2 regions of the Devosia sp. 919 genome follow, and region 1 is predicted to be linked to the other one. Evidence: predicted binding sites of a transcription regulator. Region 1 holds the regulator's gene; the other holds the start of a gene.
What was found. Region 1 encodes LexA, which represses DNA repair genes until DNA is damaged. Its sites were predicted from a motif close to TGTTCNNNNTGTGTTCNG; they were not measured.
Positions count from the first base shown of each region.

Region 2: a site for LexA is predicted at 1,128-1,145, ahead of recA (recombinase RecA). Genes of this name have one in related genera too.

Region 1 covers NZ_JABAOL010000001.1:2,271,059-2,280,003, forward strand. The annotation lists gene HRQ64_RS11150 (IlvD/Edd family dehydratase) at 1-136, shown strand, start outside; gene HRQ64_RS11155 (NUDIX domain-containing protein) at 822-1,187, opposite strand; gene lexA (transcriptional repressor LexA) at 1,229-1,942, opposite strand; gene glp (gephyrin-like molybdotransferase Glp) at 2,051-3,253, opposite strand; gene moaC (cyclic pyranopterin monophosphate synthase MoaC) at 3,250-3,732, opposite strand; gene trpC (indole-3-glycerol phosphate synthase TrpC) at 3,729-4,544, opposite strand; gene trpD (anthranilate phosphoribosyltransferase) at 4,541-5,563, opposite strand; gene HRQ64_RS11185 (aminodeoxychorismate/anthranilate synthase component II) at 5,560-6,156, opposite strand; gene trpE (anthranilate synthase component I) at 6,267-7,775, opposite strand; gene HRQ64_RS11195 (peptidylprolyl isomerase) at 7,797-8,945, opposite strand, start outside.
Region 2 covers NZ_JABAOL010000001.1:2,616,728-2,625,672, reverse strand. The annotation lists gene araD1 (AraD1 family protein) at 1-936, opposite strand, end outside; gene recA (recombinase RecA) at 1,228-2,301, shown strand; gene alaS (alanine--tRNA ligase) at 2,590-5,229, shown strand; gene HRQ64_RS12790 (Tim44 domain-containing protein) at 5,307-6,287, opposite strand; gene HRQ64_RS12785 (alpha/beta-hydrolase family protein) at 6,400-8,151, opposite strand; gene HRQ64_RS12780 (exopolysaccharide biosynthesis protein) at 8,208-8,843, opposite strand; gene HRQ64_RS12775 (NADP-dependent isocitrate dehydrogenase) at 8,923-8,945, opposite strand, start outside.

The sequences.
Region 1 (8,945 bases):
CCCCGCGCACCAGACGCCCTGGCAGGAGATCCAGCGCGGGCTGGTCGACCAGCTCGGCAATGGCGCCGTACTCAAGCCAGCAGTGGCTTACCAGCGCATTGCCCAGACCTATGGCGTGCCGCGCGACAACCACTAGGGCATAAGGCCCAACGACTTCGAAATCCCCGCTTCGGCGGGGATTTCTGTTTCCAAGGCACGGCGAAACTCCGGTCGGCGCGAGGCCTCCGGTTGGGAGCGGCGTTGGCGAGGCATTGCCTCAAAAAACGTTGCGCAAAACGGAAGCTCCGCCCCGCCAACAGCGACTGGGTGCCGACGCCCGCGCCCTCCTGCGGCGCATGCCAGATTCCGCGGATGTCGAACTAAACCCTGGCGGGCACCGCTGCCTGCGCCACATCAGGGTTCCGATGGCCAGTGCAGCTGCCATCGCGATTCTTCACCCAAGACCACCGGACGATAGAGGTCCACGGCTCTTGCGGACACCGGCCGGATCGCGGCGACCCACGATCCCCCAGCCTCCGCGCACCAACCACTCGTCATGATCTCGCTTGGGTGCGCGGATGAGGAGACTATGCGGGTGATCGGCGCGGGCGGGGATAAGTTATTGTCGGGGGGTATGGGGCTTGAGCGGATTGCGCGCTGGAGGTGGCCAGCTGGGTCTAACGTCACTCGCGGAGGAGGGGACTAAACCCCCACCCCGGTCCTCCCCTCAAGGGGGAGGGTGAAGGAGGGGGCACACAGGCGCTGGTCTGGTGCGGCTGATGAGGACCCTAGGGCGGCAATCGAGTTCCGTCGAAGAGATTGTTTCTTGGCCGATTCCGGCTTTAGGCGTGGCGAGCGATGTGGGCGAGGGCCCGCTGGAACATGGGGTGCCATTCGGGGCCCGGTTGGCGCTCGAGTGGCCACCAGAAGAACTCGAACCAATGACCGCCATCATCATGGGTGAAGTGGCGCCAGTGTTCGGCCAGGGGAGCCAAGGCGATCACCACAACAAAGTGCCAAAGCTGTTTATCTGCAATGGCACTACTGGAAGGCAGGGTGCGCGAAACTTCTGCCTGCAGGCCAGACTCCTCTGCGAGTTCACGCAGGGCACCGATTTCAATCGGCTCGGGGCCTTCCCGTGTTCCTTTCACCAGCTGAAAGCCAGCCAAAGGATGCCTGAACGCCAAGCACTGGCGTTCTTGCGCCACCACTCGCAGCAGGACAGGACAGAGTTTTTCGACCCTGGGCGTCAATATTTACGCAGCAGGCCCACCAGGCGGCCCTGAACCTTGACGCGGTCGGGCGGGAAGATGCGGGTTTCGTAGGCGGGATTGGCCGCTTCAAGCGCGATGGTGTTGCCCTTGCGACGCAGCCGCTTGAGGGTGGCTTCCTCGTCATCCACCAGGGCAACGATGATCTCGCCGGTCCCGGCAACATCCTGGCGACGGATCAGCACGGTGTCGCCATCGAAAATGCCCGCATCGATCATCGAATCGCCGCGCACTTCCAGCGCATAGTGCTCGCCCGGGCCAAGCATTTCGGGTGGCACCGAGATGGTGTGGGAGTGGCTCTGGATGGCCTCGATGGGCGTACCGGCGGCGATCCGACCCATGACCGGCACGGCCACGGGGCGCACATAATCATCGCTCCAGCCCGAGCGCGGCGGCGGAGCGGCAACACGGCCCAGATTGCCTTCGATGACGCTGGGCTCGAAGCGGGCCTTGCGGCCGCCGAGCGCGGGGTTCATCGAATCGGGGAGTTTGAGCACTTCCAGCGCCCGCGCGCGATTGGGGAGGCGGCGGATGAAGCCGCGCTCCTCAAGCGCCGTGATCAGGCGGTGAATGCCCGACTTGGAGGCCAGATCCAACGCGTCCTTCATTTCGTCAAACGAAGGGGGAATGCCGCTTTCCTTCATCCGCTCATGGATGAACATCAGCAGTTCATGTTGCTTTCGCGTCAGCATCGGAGCCCTTCAATCGCAGAATCGGAACAAAGACTGAACGAGCATAGGTGTTCCAGTTATGTTCTGCAATAACGCTCATGGGTGGAGGCGAAAATTCTTTGGCTCTGCCTAGAACCCGTCCAGCGGAATGGCTGGAACGAGAGCGCCAGCCGGCTGGCCGGGATCGTATTCAGGCTGCACCAGCAGCATATCGGCGCGGGCCAGCGAGGAGGTATGACCGCTATCGGTTTCGCTGATGGGGAGCACGCCCGCACCTCGGCTTGAATGCACGCTTTGGGCACGCATGAAGTGGCGCCGGGCGGTATTGGGCGGCGTGGGCGCAAGGAGCGGCAGGTGCCAGGGGGCGGGTTCGGCGACGCCGAGCCAGCGCCGCAGCGCCGGCTTGATGAAGACGGCGGCGGTCACCATGGCCGAAACCGGATTGCCAGGCAGGCCAAACACCAGGGTTTTGCCCAGAGTGCCGAACATCAGTGGCTTGCCCGGGCGCATATTGATGCGCCAGAAATCAAGCTGCACGCCGAGACTCAGCAGGATTTCCTGCACGATATCATGGTCGCCAACACTCGCGCCGCCCGTGGTGATGACGAAGTCGGGCGCTTCGGCAAAGATGCCGGCAAGGCGCTCGGCAAGCGCCGCCCGGTTGTCGGGAGCGATCCCGTAGTCGCGGATCTCTGCGGCGTAAGGCGCAAGGAGCGGCCGCAAGCCGAAGCTGTTGGAGGCAACGATCTGGCCCGGTCCGAGAGCGGTGCCGGGCAGCACCAGTTCGTCCCCGGTGGCAAGGAGCGCGATGCGCGGCTGCACGGCAACGGGCAGCGTCGGGCAATTGGCGGCGGCTGCGACGGCCAGTTGCATGGGGGTGAGGCGAGAGCCTCTCGGAATCAGCTCCTGTCCCTGCCGGAAGTCGTGGCCAAGCGGGCGAATGCTGCGCCCCACGGGAGGCTGGGCGGCAAAGCTGACGCGATCGCCGGTGCGGGTCGCTTCCTCCTGCATGATCACGGCATCCGCGCCGGGGGGCACGGGCGCGCCGGTGAAGATGCGCACGCAGGTGCCCGGGGCGATATCCGCGCCAAAGCCGGCGCCGGCCTGTGCGGTGCCCACGACTTCAAGGCTCGCGCCTGGCACGATATCGGCGGCGCGCACGGCATAGCCATCCATGGCGCTGGCGGGGAAAGGCGGCTGGTCATGACGGGCGAGCAGGGGCTCGGTCAACACCCGGCCGGCGGCAGCTTCCAGCGGCACCGACTCGGTGCGGGCGGGGGGCACGCGGGCGAAAATGGCCGCGAGGGCGTCTTCAACCGGGAGCAGGCTCATGGCGCGCGCTGGAAATCGCCGGACTTGCCGCCCGATTTTTCGAGCAGACAGATCGCGGAGATAACCATCTCGCGGTCGATGCCCTTGGCCATGTCGTAAAGCGTAAGGGCGGCGGTGGAAGCCGCCACGAGGGCTTCCATTTCCACCCCGGTCTGGCCGGTGGTTTCGGCAGTCGCAAGAATGGTGATGGCGCCGGGCTCGCGCGCCTCCAGCTCGACGCTGACCTTGGTGAGCGGGATGGGGTGGCAAAGAGGGATGAGCTCGGCGGTCTTTTTGGCTGCCATGATGCCCGCGACGCGCGCGACGGCCAGGGCGTCGCCCTTCTTGAGGGCGCCACCCATGATGGCGGCAATGGTTTCGGGCCGACCGCTGATCACCGCCTGGGCGAGGGCGCGGCGGCGGGTGACTGCCTTGTCGCCGATATCAACGATCCGGGCCTCCCCGCGCTCGTTGAGATGGGTCAGCTGCGGCTCGCTCATGGATGGGCGGCCTGGCGCACACCCTGCAGGAGGGCGCGGGTGGCGGCGACCACATCGGCCTGGCGCATCAGCGATTCGCCGACAAGGAAGGTGCCGATGCCGGCTGTGCGGTCGAGATGCTGCAGGTGTTCATGGCCGTTGATGCCGCTTTCGCTGACCAGCACCTTGCCGGCTGGAACGCCGCCCGCGAGGTTGACCGAGGTATCGAGCCGGGTTTCGAAGGTGCGCAGATTGCGGTTGTTGATGCCAATGAACTCGGCATCGAGCGCCAGCGCCCGGTCGAGCTCGAGCTGGTCATGCACCTCGACCAGGGCATCCATGCCCCATTCGCGGGCGGAATCGAGCAGGTAGCGCGCGACGTCGTCACCGACAGCGGCGAGGATAATGAGGATGCAATCGGCGCCCCAAGCGCGCGCTTCGGCGACCTGGTAGGTTTCGAAGAGGAAATCCTTGCGCAGGACCGGCAAGGCGGTGGCGTCGCGCGCCTCGCGCAAGAACGCCGGCGAGCCCTGGAACGAGGGCTGATCGGTGAGGACCGAAAGGCACGTCGCGCCGGCCCCTTCATAGGCGCGGGCGATCTCTGCCGGGTTGAAATCGGGCCTGATCAGGCCCTTGGAGGGGCTGGCTTTCTTGACCTCGGCGATCAAGGCGTATTCGCCGCGGGCGCGCTTGGCCTTGATGGCGGCGAGAAAGCCGCGTGGCGGGGGCTGGTCATGGGCGGCAGCAACCACTTCGTCCCAAGGGCGCAGGGCCTTGGCCGCGGCGATTTCCTCGCGCTTATAGGCTTCGATCTGCTTGAGAATATCGCTCATGGGGGTGTTCCATTGGAGATGGCGACAAGGCGCTCGAGGGTTTCCCGGGCCTTGCCGCTGTCGATCATTTCGGCGGCCATGGCGGCGCCGCTGCGCAGGTCACTCACCACATCGGCCACGATCAGCGAGGCGGCGGCATTGAGGAGAACGATGTCGCGATAGGCGCCGGGCGCGCCGTCAAAGAGCGCGTGGATGGCGAGGGCATTATATTCGGGCTCGCCACCCAGGAGGTCATTGGGATCATGGCGCGACAGGCCGGCGTCTTCGGGGGTAATCTCGAAGCTGCGCAGATTGCCGTTCGCGATCTCGGCGACATAGGAGGGCCCGGTGACGGTGATCTCATCGAGCCCGTCGCTGCCATGGACCACCCAGGCCTTGATGGCGCGGTTGGCAAGGAGCGCTGCAGCGACCGGCTCCACCCATTCGGGGGAATAAACGCCGAGCATATAGCGGCGCACCCCGGCAGGATTGGATTGGGGCCCGAGCAGGTTGAACATGGTGCGCACGCCCATTTCGGCGCGCGAAGGGCCGACATGGCGCATGGCTGGATGATGGGCCGGCGCGAACATGAAGCCGATCCCGGCCTCGTTGATGCAGCGCGAAATTTCGGCGGGGGTGAGGTCGAGCTTGACCCCAAGGGCTTCAAGGGCCTGGGAGGAGCCCGATTTGGAAGACAATGCGCGGTTGCCGTGCTTGGCGACGGGAACGCCGGCGGCGGCAACAACGATGGCGCTGGCTGTCGAGATGTTGAGCGTGCCAACACCATCACCGCCGGTGCCGACAATGTCGATGGCGTGTTCGGGGGCGTCGACCGTCACCATCTGCTCGCGCAGGATCGACACGGCGGCGGCGATCTCACCCACCGACTCGCCCTTGAGGCGCATGCCCATGAGGAAAGCGCCGAGTTGAGAGGGCGTGGCTTCGCCGGCCATGATGGTGCGCATCACCGAGCGCATTTCCTCGCCAGTGAGATTGCGGCGATCAGCAATCTTGGCCAGTGCCTGCTTGATGTCCATCAGGCGGTCTTTCCGTTGAAGTCGCGAGCGAGGTTGAGGAAGTTCTGCAACAGCGCGTGCCCGTTCTCGGAGGCGATGCTTTCCGGGTGAAACTGCACGCCGTGTACCGGCAGGCTTTCGTGCTGCATGCCCATGATCAGACCATCATCGGTGGTGGCGGTGACCTTGAGGGTAGCGGGCAGGGTGGTCGGTTCAACCACCAGCGAGTGGTAGCGCGTGGCTTCAAAGCGCGAGTTGAGACCGCGGAAGAGGCCTTCGCCGGTGTGGTTGATGGCGCTGGTCTTGCCATGCACCAGTTCGGGCGCACGCACGACGTCGCCGCCCATGGCCTGCCCGATGGCCTGATGACCAAGGCATACGCCCAGGATGGGGATCTGCGCCTTGAAGCGGTCGATTACCGCCAGGCACACGCCGGCTTCGTTGGGGGTGCAGGGCCCGGGAGACAGGACGATAGCCTGGGGGGCCATGGTTTCGATCTCGTCGGGGGTGATCTTGTCGTTGCGCACCACGGTGAGTTCGGCGCCAAGTTCGCCCAGATAGTGGACGAGGTTGTAGGTGAAGCTGTCGTAGTTATCGATAACGAGCGTGCGGGTCATGGGTCTGCTCCAGCGCAGCTATAGGGAATGAGGGTTCAGAGATCAGAACCAGCCCCGCCATCGATAATTGTTCGACCTCATCGTGAGGTCCACGCTGGTCTTGCTGCCGCTCATTGCCCGATCCTCGCCTCGCCGGCATAGCGTAGCGCTTCCTCGGCAGCGCTGAAAAGGGCGCGTGCCTTGTTTTCGCATTCCATCTGCTCGAGCGCGGGCTGGCTATCGGCCACAATGCCGGCGCCGGACTGCACATAAAGCTTGCCGTCCTTGTGCACGGCGGTGCGCAAGACAATGCAGGTGTCCATGGTGCCATCGGCTCCGAAATAGCCGACGCAGCCGCCATAGATGCCGCGGCGCGACTTTTCGAGCTCGTCGATGATCTCCATGGCGCGCACCTTTGGGGCACCTGAGACCGTCCCGGCCGGAAAGCCGGCGGCGAGCGCATCGACAAAGTCGTATTGCGGATCGAGCACGCCAACCACATTGGAGACGATGTGCATGACGTGGCTGTAGTATTCCAGAAAGAACTTGTCGGTGACGCGCACAGTCCCGGTCTTGGCGACACGGCCCACATCGTTGCGCCCGAGGTCGAGCAGCATCAGATGCTCGGAGCGCTCCTTGGGGTCGGCCAGTAGTTCGGCCGCCAGTTCCTGGTCGCGGGTGGGGGTCGAACCGCGCTTGCGGGTGCCGGCGATGGGCCGGATGGTGACCTCGCCTTCGCGGACGCGCACCAGGATCTCGGGGCTCGAGCCCGCCACGGCGAAATCCCCGAAATCGAGGAAATACATATAGGGGCTGGGATTGGTGCGACGCAGCGCCCGATACAAGGCGGTCGGGGGCAGGGTGAACTCGGCCTCGAAGCGCTGGCTGAGCACGACCTGGAAGATGTCGCCCGCGGCGATGTAGTCCTGCGCCCGGGCGACCATGGCGAAATACTCGTCGCGCGTGGTGTTGCTCTGGACGGCGATGTGCTGCAGGTCGGGTACGGCCGGGGTCGTTGGCAGGGCGCGCCCCAGGCGGGCGATGGCGTCATCGATACGGGCCGTCGCGGCTTCATGCGCCTGGCGGGCCGTCACCCCCTGGCGGACGTAAACGGGCGCGGTGAGATAGAGCTCGTCCTTGACCGTGTCGAACACGGCCAACAGAGAAGGGCGCATCAGCATGGCTTCGGGCAGTTGCAGTTCGTCCGGGTTGCTGTCGGGCAGCACTTCCATATAGCGGACCATCTCATAGCCCAGAAAGCCATAGATGCCGGCCGACTGGGGTGGCAGGCCTTCGGGCACCGAGATCTGGGAGTCGGCCACGAGGTGCCGCAGGGCGTCGAGCGGCTGGTCGGGCAGGGGCTCGAAGGCTGTGGCGTCAAGCTGGGCCTGCCGGTTGATCGAGGCGGTGCCTTGTTCAACCTTGAGGATCACATCGGGCAGCAGGCCGATGATGGAATAACGACCCCGGGTCGAACCATCCTGCACCGATTCCAGCAGGAACGTATTGCGGCGATCCTGCGCCAGCTTGAGATAGGTGCCGATCGGCGTTTCGAGATCGGCCACGATGCGGCGCCAGACGATCTGGGACTCACCCCCGTCATAGCGATCTGCAAACTGCTGGGTGAAGTCGCTGGCCACTATCGTGTTTCCCGAAAGAGCTTACTGCGCCGTGGAGAGGGTCAGCGCCTGCTGGAGCGCCTGCTCATTGACCCGCAGCCCCGCTTCATCTCGCACGGCGGAGACGAAATCACCGAACAAGCCGACGCGCACTTCGTTCTCGAGGCTGGCGCTGGTTTGCGGATTGAGCGGGCCTTCGGCAGGAACTGCTTCAACCACCTGGAACACCACGGTCTCACCAGCCTGATTGATGGCCATGCCATGATGATCGGGGCCGCCGTCAAAGGCGGCCGCCGCAACGAGGCCATCCACGGACGTGCCCTCGGCGCCACCGCGGTTAAAGGGCGGGCTCAACTGCGGGAACACGGAGAGCGAAGCGGCAACATCGGCCAGGGGCTCGCCGGCCTTGAGGCGATCAACCGCAGCCTGGGCTTCGGTGGCGATCGCCGCGTTGATCCGCTCGGCGGTGATCGCGGCGACGACCGCATCGCGCACTTCATCAAGGGTCTGGTCGCGCGCTGGCTCGATGGCTTCCAGGTCGAACCATATATTGTTGTTGGCGCCCAGCGAGATGGCCGGCGTGAGATTGCCTTCCTGGGCGGCAAAGATCGACTGGACCACGCGCGGACGCTCGCTTTCGGGCAAGCTCGCGATAACGGCGAGTTCTGCCCCGCTTTGGGTAACGCCTACCTCATAGAGCTCAAGACCAAAGCGCTCGGCGATTTCGCTGAGCGGCCGGAAGGCGGCGCGCAGTTCCTCGACCTGGTCGAGCACTTCGGCGATTTCCTTGCGTGCTTCGGCCAGGGCGAGATTCTCGCGAATCTGTTCACGTGCTTCTTCCAGGCTGGTCTGACCGCCCGCTTCGATGGTCTGCACATGCACGACACGCGGGCCCGCCACGCCACTGATCACTCGGTAACCGCCGGCCGGCAGGCTAAAGGCGGCTTCGGCCAGCGTGGCGTCAGTGATTTCGGCCTGCCCTCGAGTGCCAAGATCGGTGACGGTGAGGCCGGCTTCCGCCACCACATCGGCAAAGGGGCGGCCCGAGGCGGCACCCGCTTCAAACAGCGCGGCTTGTTCGGGCGAAGCCAGAACGGCCTGCTGAATGTTGCGGCGCTCGATCGTGGTCAGGCTATCCTTGGTGCGCTCATATTCAGCGGCAACCGCCTCGTCTGAAATCGTCTTGGTTGC
Region 2 (8,945 bases), 350 kb from region 1:
ATTGCGCAGGGGAGCGCCGAACTGGCTTTCCTCGATCTCGAATACGTCATTGGGCTGGGTGACGATGTTATCGGCAAAGCTGAGCGTCGCCGTGCCGAACATATGCACATGCACGTCGCCGGGTTGGCGGAACAGGCCATATTTGAAGTGGTGATATTCCAGATTGGCGATGGTGTGGCTCATATTGGCCTCGCCCGAGAGGAACGGCTTTTCCCAGATCACCGCACCATCGCGATAGATGCGCGACATGCCTTCGATATGCTCCGGCAGGTCGCCGACCCGCAATTCGGGCCCAAAGGCGCAGGCGCGCAGCTTGGAATGGGCGAGATAGAGATAGTTGACCCGCTCGGTAACGTGATCAGAAAACTCATTGGCGAGCGCAAAGCCAAGGCGACGCGGCTGGCCGTTGGCGTCGATCAGGTAGATGCCGGCGATCTCGGGCTCTTCGCCAGCATCGCGGGCAAAGGACGGGGACGGAATGGGGTGACCGGGATTGACCACGGTGGTGCCGTTGCCTTTGTAGAACCATTCCGGCTGGACGCCCCGGGCGCCGCCTTCAGGCTTGCCCCCTTCAAGGCCCATCTGGAACATCTTCATGGAATCGGTCAGCTGTTCGGCTTGCTTGGCGGCGTTGCCCTTGTGCATGGCATCGCGCGTGGCGGCCGAGCCCAGATGGGTCAGCCCTGTGCCGGTGATATAAAGATGGGCCGGATCGGGATGATCGATCGGCGCGAGCATGCGCCCTTCAGCCAGGATGTCGTGCCGATTGACGGCGTCTCCAAGCCCACGCTGGGCCACGAGCGCCGCAAGACCCGTGCCTTGGGCGAGGGCGGTCGTGGCGAGCTCATAAACGCTGGTGGTGGTGTTGACCCGGCGGGCGACGTCACCCTCTACTGCGGCCACGGCGCGGGCGCCCGATTGATCGAAAAACTGGATGAGATTCACGGGGTTTGCTCCTCGATTGCCCGTTGCGGTCGTCCCGTGCATAAAGCGCAACCCGGGCCGGCCCGGCAAGCTCTTTTGCGCGCCGCGTGGCGGTCAGAGTTCCATCTGGGCACGGAAGGGCTGCGGTCCAGGGACTGCGGTTCTTTTGTTGCAATGGGCGCGAGAAATCGCCTTGACAGGAGCGGAACAAAATGAGAACAAGAGGGCACTTCTCGTGGATTGATCTTCCGGAAAGCAGCGCGTTGCGCCCGGTCCCGGAGCGTGGAATAAGGAGAGACTCGTATGGCAAATACCCCGCTTCGGATCGTTGAAGGTGGATCAATGGACAAGGACAAGGCTCTCGCCGCGGCGCTGAGCCAAATCGAACGCAATTTCGGCAAGGGCTCGATCATGCGCCTTGGCGAGGCTGCCTCGATCGAGGTTGAGGCAATATCGACGGGCTCGCTCGGGCTTGATATCGCCCTCGGAATTGGTGGCCTGCCCAAGGGCCGCATCGTTGAAATTTTCGGGCCGGAAAGCTCAGGCAAGACCACGTTGGCGCTGCATGTGATTGCCGAAGCGCAGCGCAAGGGTGGCGTTTGCGCTTTTGTGGATGCCGAGCACGCGCTCGATCCGATCTATGCCCGCAAGCTGGGCGTCAATGTGGATGATCTGCTGATCTCCCAGCCTGACGCTGGCGAACAGGCGCTCGAAATCACCGACACACTGGTGCGCTCGGGCGCGATCGATGTGCTGGTGGTTGATTCGGTAGCGGCATTGACGCCGCGGGCCGAGCTTGAAGGCGAAATGGGCGACTCGCTGCCGGGGCTGCAGGCCCGGTTGATGAGCCAGGCCATGCGCAAGCTGACCTCGTCGATTTCCAAATCCAAGTGCCTGGTGATCTTCATCAACCAGATCCGCATGAAGATTGGCGTGATGTATGGTTCGCCCGAAACCACGACCGGCGGCAATGCGCTCAAATTCTATGCCTCGGTGCGGCTCGACATTCGCCGGATCGGCGCCATCAAGGACCGCGAGGAGATCGTGGGCAACCAGACCCGCGTCAAGGTGGTCAAGAACAAGCTGGCCCCGCCGTTCCGCCAGGTTGAATTCGACATCATGTATGGCGAAGGTATCTCCAAGACTGGCGAGTTGCTCGATCTTGGGGTCAAGAGCGGCGTGGTGGAAAAGTCGGGCGCCTGGTTCTCCTATGACAGCCAGCGTATGGGGCAGGGGCGTGAGAATGCGCGCCAGTTCCTCAAGGACAATCCGGCGGCTGCGGCAACCATCGAGCAGGGCGTGCGCGAAAGCTCGGGCCTGCTCGGAGAAGTACTGCTGGTATCGGGCGGTGACGACGCTGCCGACAGCGACGAATAAGCAGTTCCCATGCAGGGTGAAGAAAGGCATCGCGAGAGCGGTGCCTTTTCTTTTGAGTCTGAACCGCAGGCGCCCGGCTGCAAGCAGGCGAGACAGAGCTGCCGCCAACGCAATCTAGCATCGTTTATATCGGGCCTGGCGATGCTCATCGAGCCCTTTAGCCGGCGTCCCCATACCTAGCAGTAAGCGGGGCGCACCGATGCTGGACAGCGCTGCGCCGCACGGGCTAGAAAGCCAGCCAAAGTCTTGCGGCGTCCACGGGCGCCAATCCGCCATGAAAGCCATTCTATGACCAGCGTAAACGATCTCCGCTCGAGTTTTATCGACTTTTTTGCCCGGAATGGTCACGAGGCGGTTCCGTCGAGCCCATTGGTACCGCGCAATGATCCCACATTGATGTTCACCAATGCTGGCATGGTGCAGTTCAAGAACGTCTTTACCGGTCTCGAAAAGCGCCCCTATACGATCGCCACTTCGGCGCAGAAATGCGTGCGCGCCGGTGGCAAGCACAACGATCTGGACAATGTCGGCTTTACCGCCCGGCACCACACCTTTTTTGAGATGCTGGGGAATTTCTCCTTTGGCGATTACTTCAAGGACCACGCCATCGAACTGGCCTGGACCTTGCTGACCAAGGACTGGGGTCTTCCCAAGGACCGGCTGATGGTCACCGTCTACGAGGACGACGACCAGGCCATGGAGCTATGGAAGAAGATCGCCGGGATCGGGGAGGACCGGATTGTGCGGCTGGGCGCCAAGTCCAACTTTTGGCAGATGGGCGACACAGGCCCGTGCGGGCCGTGCTCGGAGATCTTCTACGACCATGGCGACAAGGTCTGGGGCGGCCCTCCCGGCTCGCCGGATGAAGATGGCGATCGCTGGATCGAGATCTGGAACCTCGTGTTCATGCAGTTCGAGCAGCATGCCGACGGCTCGCGCACACCATTGCCACGCCCGTCAATCGACACTGGCATGGGCCTTGAGCGTATTGCCGCCGTGATGCAGGGTGTGCACGACAATTACGATATCGACCTGTTCAAGGCGCTGATCGGGGCTGCTGCCTCGGCGATCGGCACCGAAGTTGAGGGCGAGGGTAACCGCAGCCTGCGGGTGATCGCCGATCACCTGCGCTCGATGTCGTTCCTGATCGCCGAAGGCGTGCTGCCGTCTAATGAAGGACGTGGCTATGTGCTGCGCCGGATCATGCGGCGCGCAATGCGCCATGCCACGCTGCTCGGCGCTGAAGAGCCGGTGATCCATAAGCTCGTTCCAGCGCTGGTGCGCGAAATGGGCCAAGCTTATCCCGAGCTGTCGCGCGGGGAGGCCATGATCAGCGAAACGGTGCGGCTGGAGGAGGGGCGCTTCCTTAAGACCCTTGGACGGGGCCTGCAGATTCTCTCGGATGAAACGAGCACTCTCGCGGAAGGCGATACGCTGAACGGCGCCACCGCGTTCAAGCTTTATGACACCTATGGGTTCCCGCTCGATCTCACCCAGGATGCGTTGCGGGCGCGCGGCATTGCTGTCGACCAAGCAGGCTTTGATGCCGCCATGGCCCAGCAAAAGGCAGAAGCGCGCCGGAGCTGGTCAGGCTCGGGCGAGGCAGCCACCGGCGCGGTCTGGTATGGGCTGGCTGATCGGCTTGGGCCCACGGAGTTTCTGGGCTACGAAACCGAAACGGCCGAAGGGGAAGTCACCGCATTGCTGCGCGACGGAGCCGAGATCGATCGGCTTGAGGCCGGGCAAGAAGGTTATGTGGTACTCAACCAAACCCCGTTCTACGGCGAGAGCGGCGGGCAGGTTGGCGATGCCGGCTCCATGCGTGGTGACGGCGTCAGCGTTGTGGTCACCGACACGCAAAAGTACCATGGTGTGTTCGCGCACAAGGTGAAGGTCGAGACTGGAGCGCTGCGCGTGGGACAGGCCGTCGAACTCGTCGTTGACCATGCTCGCCGTTCGGCCATTCGTGCCAATCACTCCGCCACCCATCTGCTGCATGAAGCGCTGCGGATCGTGCTGGGTGACCATGTTGCGCAAAAGGGATCGCTGGTTTCGCCGGATCGGCTGCGTTTCGACTTTGTGCATACCAAGGCCATGAGCCCGCTGGAACTGGCGGAGGTCGAGGATCTGGCCAATGCCATTATCCTGCAGAACACGCCGGTCGAAACGCGGCTGATGGGAGTCGAGGAAGCCAAGGATTCAGGCGCCCGCGCGCTGTTCGGCGAGAAATATGGCGACGAAGTGCGCGTGGTCTCGATGGGCGAGCCGACGGGCAACAGCCTCGGGTGGTCGGTGGAGCTGTGCGGGGGCACCCATGTCAGGCGCACCGGCGATATCGGGCTCGTGTCGGTGGTAGCTGAAAGTGCCGTGGGGGCCGGCGTGCGTCGCATCGAGGCGCTGACCGGCAATGCGGCGCGCCATCGCGGCAATACCCATGTTGCCATTGTTGAAACTGCAGCGGGGATGCTGCGTGCCGGCAGCCAGGATGTGCTTGAGCGTATCGCAGCGCTGCAGGAGCAGCTCAAGCGCTCCGAGCGGGCGCTCAGCGATGCCAAGCAGAAGCTGGCCATGGGCGGCGGCGCCGCCGGGGGCAGTGAGGTGGAAGCGATCAACGGCACGCCCTTTATCGGCCGGATCGTCGACGGCTTGCAGCCAAAGGATCTGCGCGGGTTGGTTGACCAGACCAAAAAGCAGGTTGGCTCGGGCGTTGTTGCGATCATCGGCTTGGCCGAAGACGGCAAAGCCGGACTGGCGGTCGGAATCACCGAGGATCTGATCGGCAAGGCTTCGGCCGTGGATCTGGTACGGGCGGGATCCGCTGCCATGGGCGGGCAGGGCGGCGGCGGTCGTCCCGACATGGCGCAGGCCGGTGGTCCGGATGGCAGCAAGGCCGAAGAAGCACTGGCCGCTATCCGCGCGCTGCTCTAGACCAAGGCTAGGGACAAAAGGAAAGGCCCGCCTCCTGAGCTGGAGGCGGGCCTTTTTGTTCGGTTGTAGCGGGGCGTTTAAGCTTCCTGGATCGCCGAGAGCTTCCAGTCGCCGCCCCGCGGGCGGACAAAGGTCCAGAGCTCGGTGGCCTCGGTGGGTTCGGCAGGGTTGCCCTCGACGACCCGATCAGTGGCGCGTTCCACGGTCCAGTCGCGCAGGCTGTAGCGCAAGGCAGCGGTGGCGTAATCGCTGTTATCCTCGCGCCAGCTTTCGGCAATGTCACCCTGGAGCAGCTTGATGTCGGCAAGCTGGTTGTGCAGGCCGCGGGTGGCGTTGGCAGCCATTTGTTCGGCCAGGTAGCCCATCATTTCGGGCGTGGTCAGGCGACGCAGGGTTTCATAGTCCTCGGCGCCATAGGCAGTCTGAACCTGACCCAGCATCTGCTCGAAGCTATCGAGGTCCCGCTGGCCAACGCCCAGCTCGTCCGGATTGGCCGGGCGAGCGCGCGAGGGGCGGGTGGCATTGCCGGCACCCGAGCCACCCAGGCCGCCAAGATTGCGGCCGAAGTTCTCAAAGCCCGTGCGGTTGGTGTTGTCGGGCCCGCCGGCCATGGCCGGCCGGCGCGCGCCGCCGCGGACCAGGCGCATTACCAGCCAGACGACGCCGCCGATCAGGAGAACCTGGAAGAGCAGGCTGAACAAGCCGCCAATGCCGCCAAAGCCAGCGCCAAAGAGCAAACCGAGCAAGCCGCCAAGCATCAAGCCACGGAACAGGGAGCCACCAAGGCCGCCCAGGAATCCGCCACGCTGCTGGGCGGCGGCAGGGTTCTGGGCGTTAGCGTTGGGCCGTGCCTGCTGTGCGGGTGTGGTGGAGCGCTGGATAGGGGCTACGGTGTTGGGTGCCGTGTTGGTTGGAGGCGCCGACTGGAAGGTGCGGGTGCCGCGGCTGCCAAAGCTGCCACGGGCGCGCGCGTCCGCGGTATCCACGGCGGCCATCGAGAATGCGACAACAAGTGCGGCAAACGCGCTGGCTAGCCGGAAGCGGCGGGCGATGAACATCAGGAAAATCTCCTAGGACTGAACTTGAAGCCTATATGGGGGCAGGGCTAGGCAATTGCATCCCCTGAAAGCCATGAGAGCGCGGGAAAGTTGCGTTAGGCGGCTACGTCGCTCAAGGCACAGCGGATGTTACAACAGGCGCTTTATCCTTGAACCAGCCGGGGCCGATATCCTGTGCCCCGCCGGAGCGCGTGAGCCGGTCGCGCAGTCGCTGCTGATTTGGAGGGTCCCAATTTGGGGGATCGGTGATGGCGAGCCAGGCATCCAGATAATGCTGGGGCGCGTAAACATGGCCGAACCCAACGGGCGAGGTTTGGGCCAGGGCCATGTCGAGCGCGAGCTGCAGGAAGGTGACGACTGGGTACCAGGTGAGCTGGCGCGAGACGTCGGGCGGCCGATTGCTGGTCAGCCATTCGGGCGGACGATACAGCACCTGGGGTTCGAAGAAGACAATGGGGTCGCTGGCATATTGCAGGTAAACCAGGCGCATGGGACCCCAGCTGGCACCGGGAATGTCGAGGGCATTGCTCTGGTTGGTAAAGCGGATGATGGAACTGTCGTTGAAGCGCGGCAGCCATTCCGGAGTGCCGGCCTGGCGGTTCGCGGTGGCATTGCGCCAGGGCGGGCTGGCGAAGGGCGGGCCGGCCCAAAGCGCGCCCTGGAACGGATCGGCCAGCACATCGTAAAGGGTGGCGGAGGCTTGTGACGCATAGGCACCCAGGCTCAGACCATGCAGATAAAGCCTGGGCCGTGTGTCGGAGGGCAATTCGGTCCAGTAATCATAAACCGCGTTGAACAGCGCCTGGGCCGAAGCGGTGCCAACATCAGGTTCGGCAAGGAGCGAGAGCCAACTGGTGAGATATGAATATTGCAGCGCCACGCTCGCGACGTCACCGGCATGCAGGATTTCGAGGGTGTCAATTGCGGGGGGATCAACCCAGCCCGTGCCCACGGGCATGATCAGCACCAGCACCGAGCGATCAAAGGCGCCGATCCGCTCCATTTCTGCAAGGGCAAGCTGGGCCCGCTGGTCCACCGTTTCGGCCGAACGGAGCCCAACATAAACCCGAAGCGGGCTCTTGGCTGGGCGCCCGATTAGGGCTTGGATATCGGCGGCGGTGGGACCGGACTGGACGTAAACCCGGGCGTCGAGCCCAATCGTGTCCCAGTCGATGAGGGAGCCGGCGCTGCCCGAACGCAGGGGATCGGCCGGGGGCTCTTCATATTGGCCCGCGAGGGCATCCAGTTCGCCATAGAACTGATCGGCAGCATAAAGAACGCCGCGTACCACGATGCCGTTGACAAAGAGGCTGGTCACGACGCCGACGATGAGCATGCCGCCAACCAGCGCCACCCGGCGCGGCAGGATGCGGGCCAGCCAATTCGCCACGGCCCGCACGAAGCGCACGATGGCGGTGCCGATGCCGATCAGCAGGGCGGCGGGGAGAGCCGCAATCGCGGCAACGCGTACGGGCTGGGTGGAATGAACGGGGGTCATGCCCATGACCTCGCGGATGGAGTTTTGCCAACCGGTGGATAGCCACAGAAAAACAATGGCCGTGAGCGTGCAGACCAAAAGGGCGATCAGCTTGATCCGGCGCGCGCGGGCGCGACCCGGGATGCTCAGTTCCATGAAGGTCCACAGCCACTCGCCAAACACGCCGATGCCGTAGCCGGCAGCAAAGACGCAGCCGCTCAGAATACCCTGCAGCACGAAGTGACGAGGCAGCAGCGAAGGCGTGAGGGAAAGGGCAAAGAACAACACTCCGACTAGCACGCCGCCCGTGGGCAAGCGATCCAGCGCCAGGAGGAGGCGCGGCAGGAGACGCTGCATGCGCCAGGCGCTAGCGGCAGGTGCGCGCATGGCCATTCCACGGGAGCGCTGGAGCCCGAAATGCCAACAACCAGGCGCCCAATGCACTACCCCCTCAGAAAACCGCCGGCAGAAAAACCGAGCGAAATCACCGTCCAGATCACCCACGCATCGACCAGGAAGCCGACTGCCCCGATGAGGACGCCGATGATGAGGCCCAAACCGTCGCGGTTCAACCGGGACAGGCACATTACCGCGACCCCGACATTGGGGATGGCGTTCATAAAGGGGATAGGGACCACCATGGGCAGGCACAGCACCATGACGATGAGGGCGAAGGGGCGACCCGTTCCTGTTCCAACCAGGGCTCGGAAGCGGGGAAAGGAGATGCGCGCCAATGCGCGCGAATAGCGCAGCAAACGGGCCAGCAGTTTGAGCAGGAGCTTAACTGGGACGCGCCGGTCACCCACAAAACGCGGCAGGCGCACGGGGCGGCCCAGCAGCATGGCCATGGCAAAGCCAAACATGGCCAGTGCCACTACCCCGCCATAGCCTGGGGCACCCGGGATCATGTTGAGCAAGCTGAAAACGAAGATGATGAGAGTGTGGCTGTTGACGCCAAGAACCTGGATGAGGCCCGAAAAGGTCAGTTCCGGCGCTTGGCCGCTGGCAGACAGGTGCAGCGCCTGCCGCATGGCATCGAGCTGGAGTTCAACCGGGCTGGCGTGCGGAGAAAGGGGCATTGCTATTCAGGCCGGCGCGAAAGGCGCAAAAGCAAAACGGCGCCCAGGGGCGCCGCTCGCATTACTCTCTCGAGGTCGCTCAGGCCATGGCCTTCTGCAGGT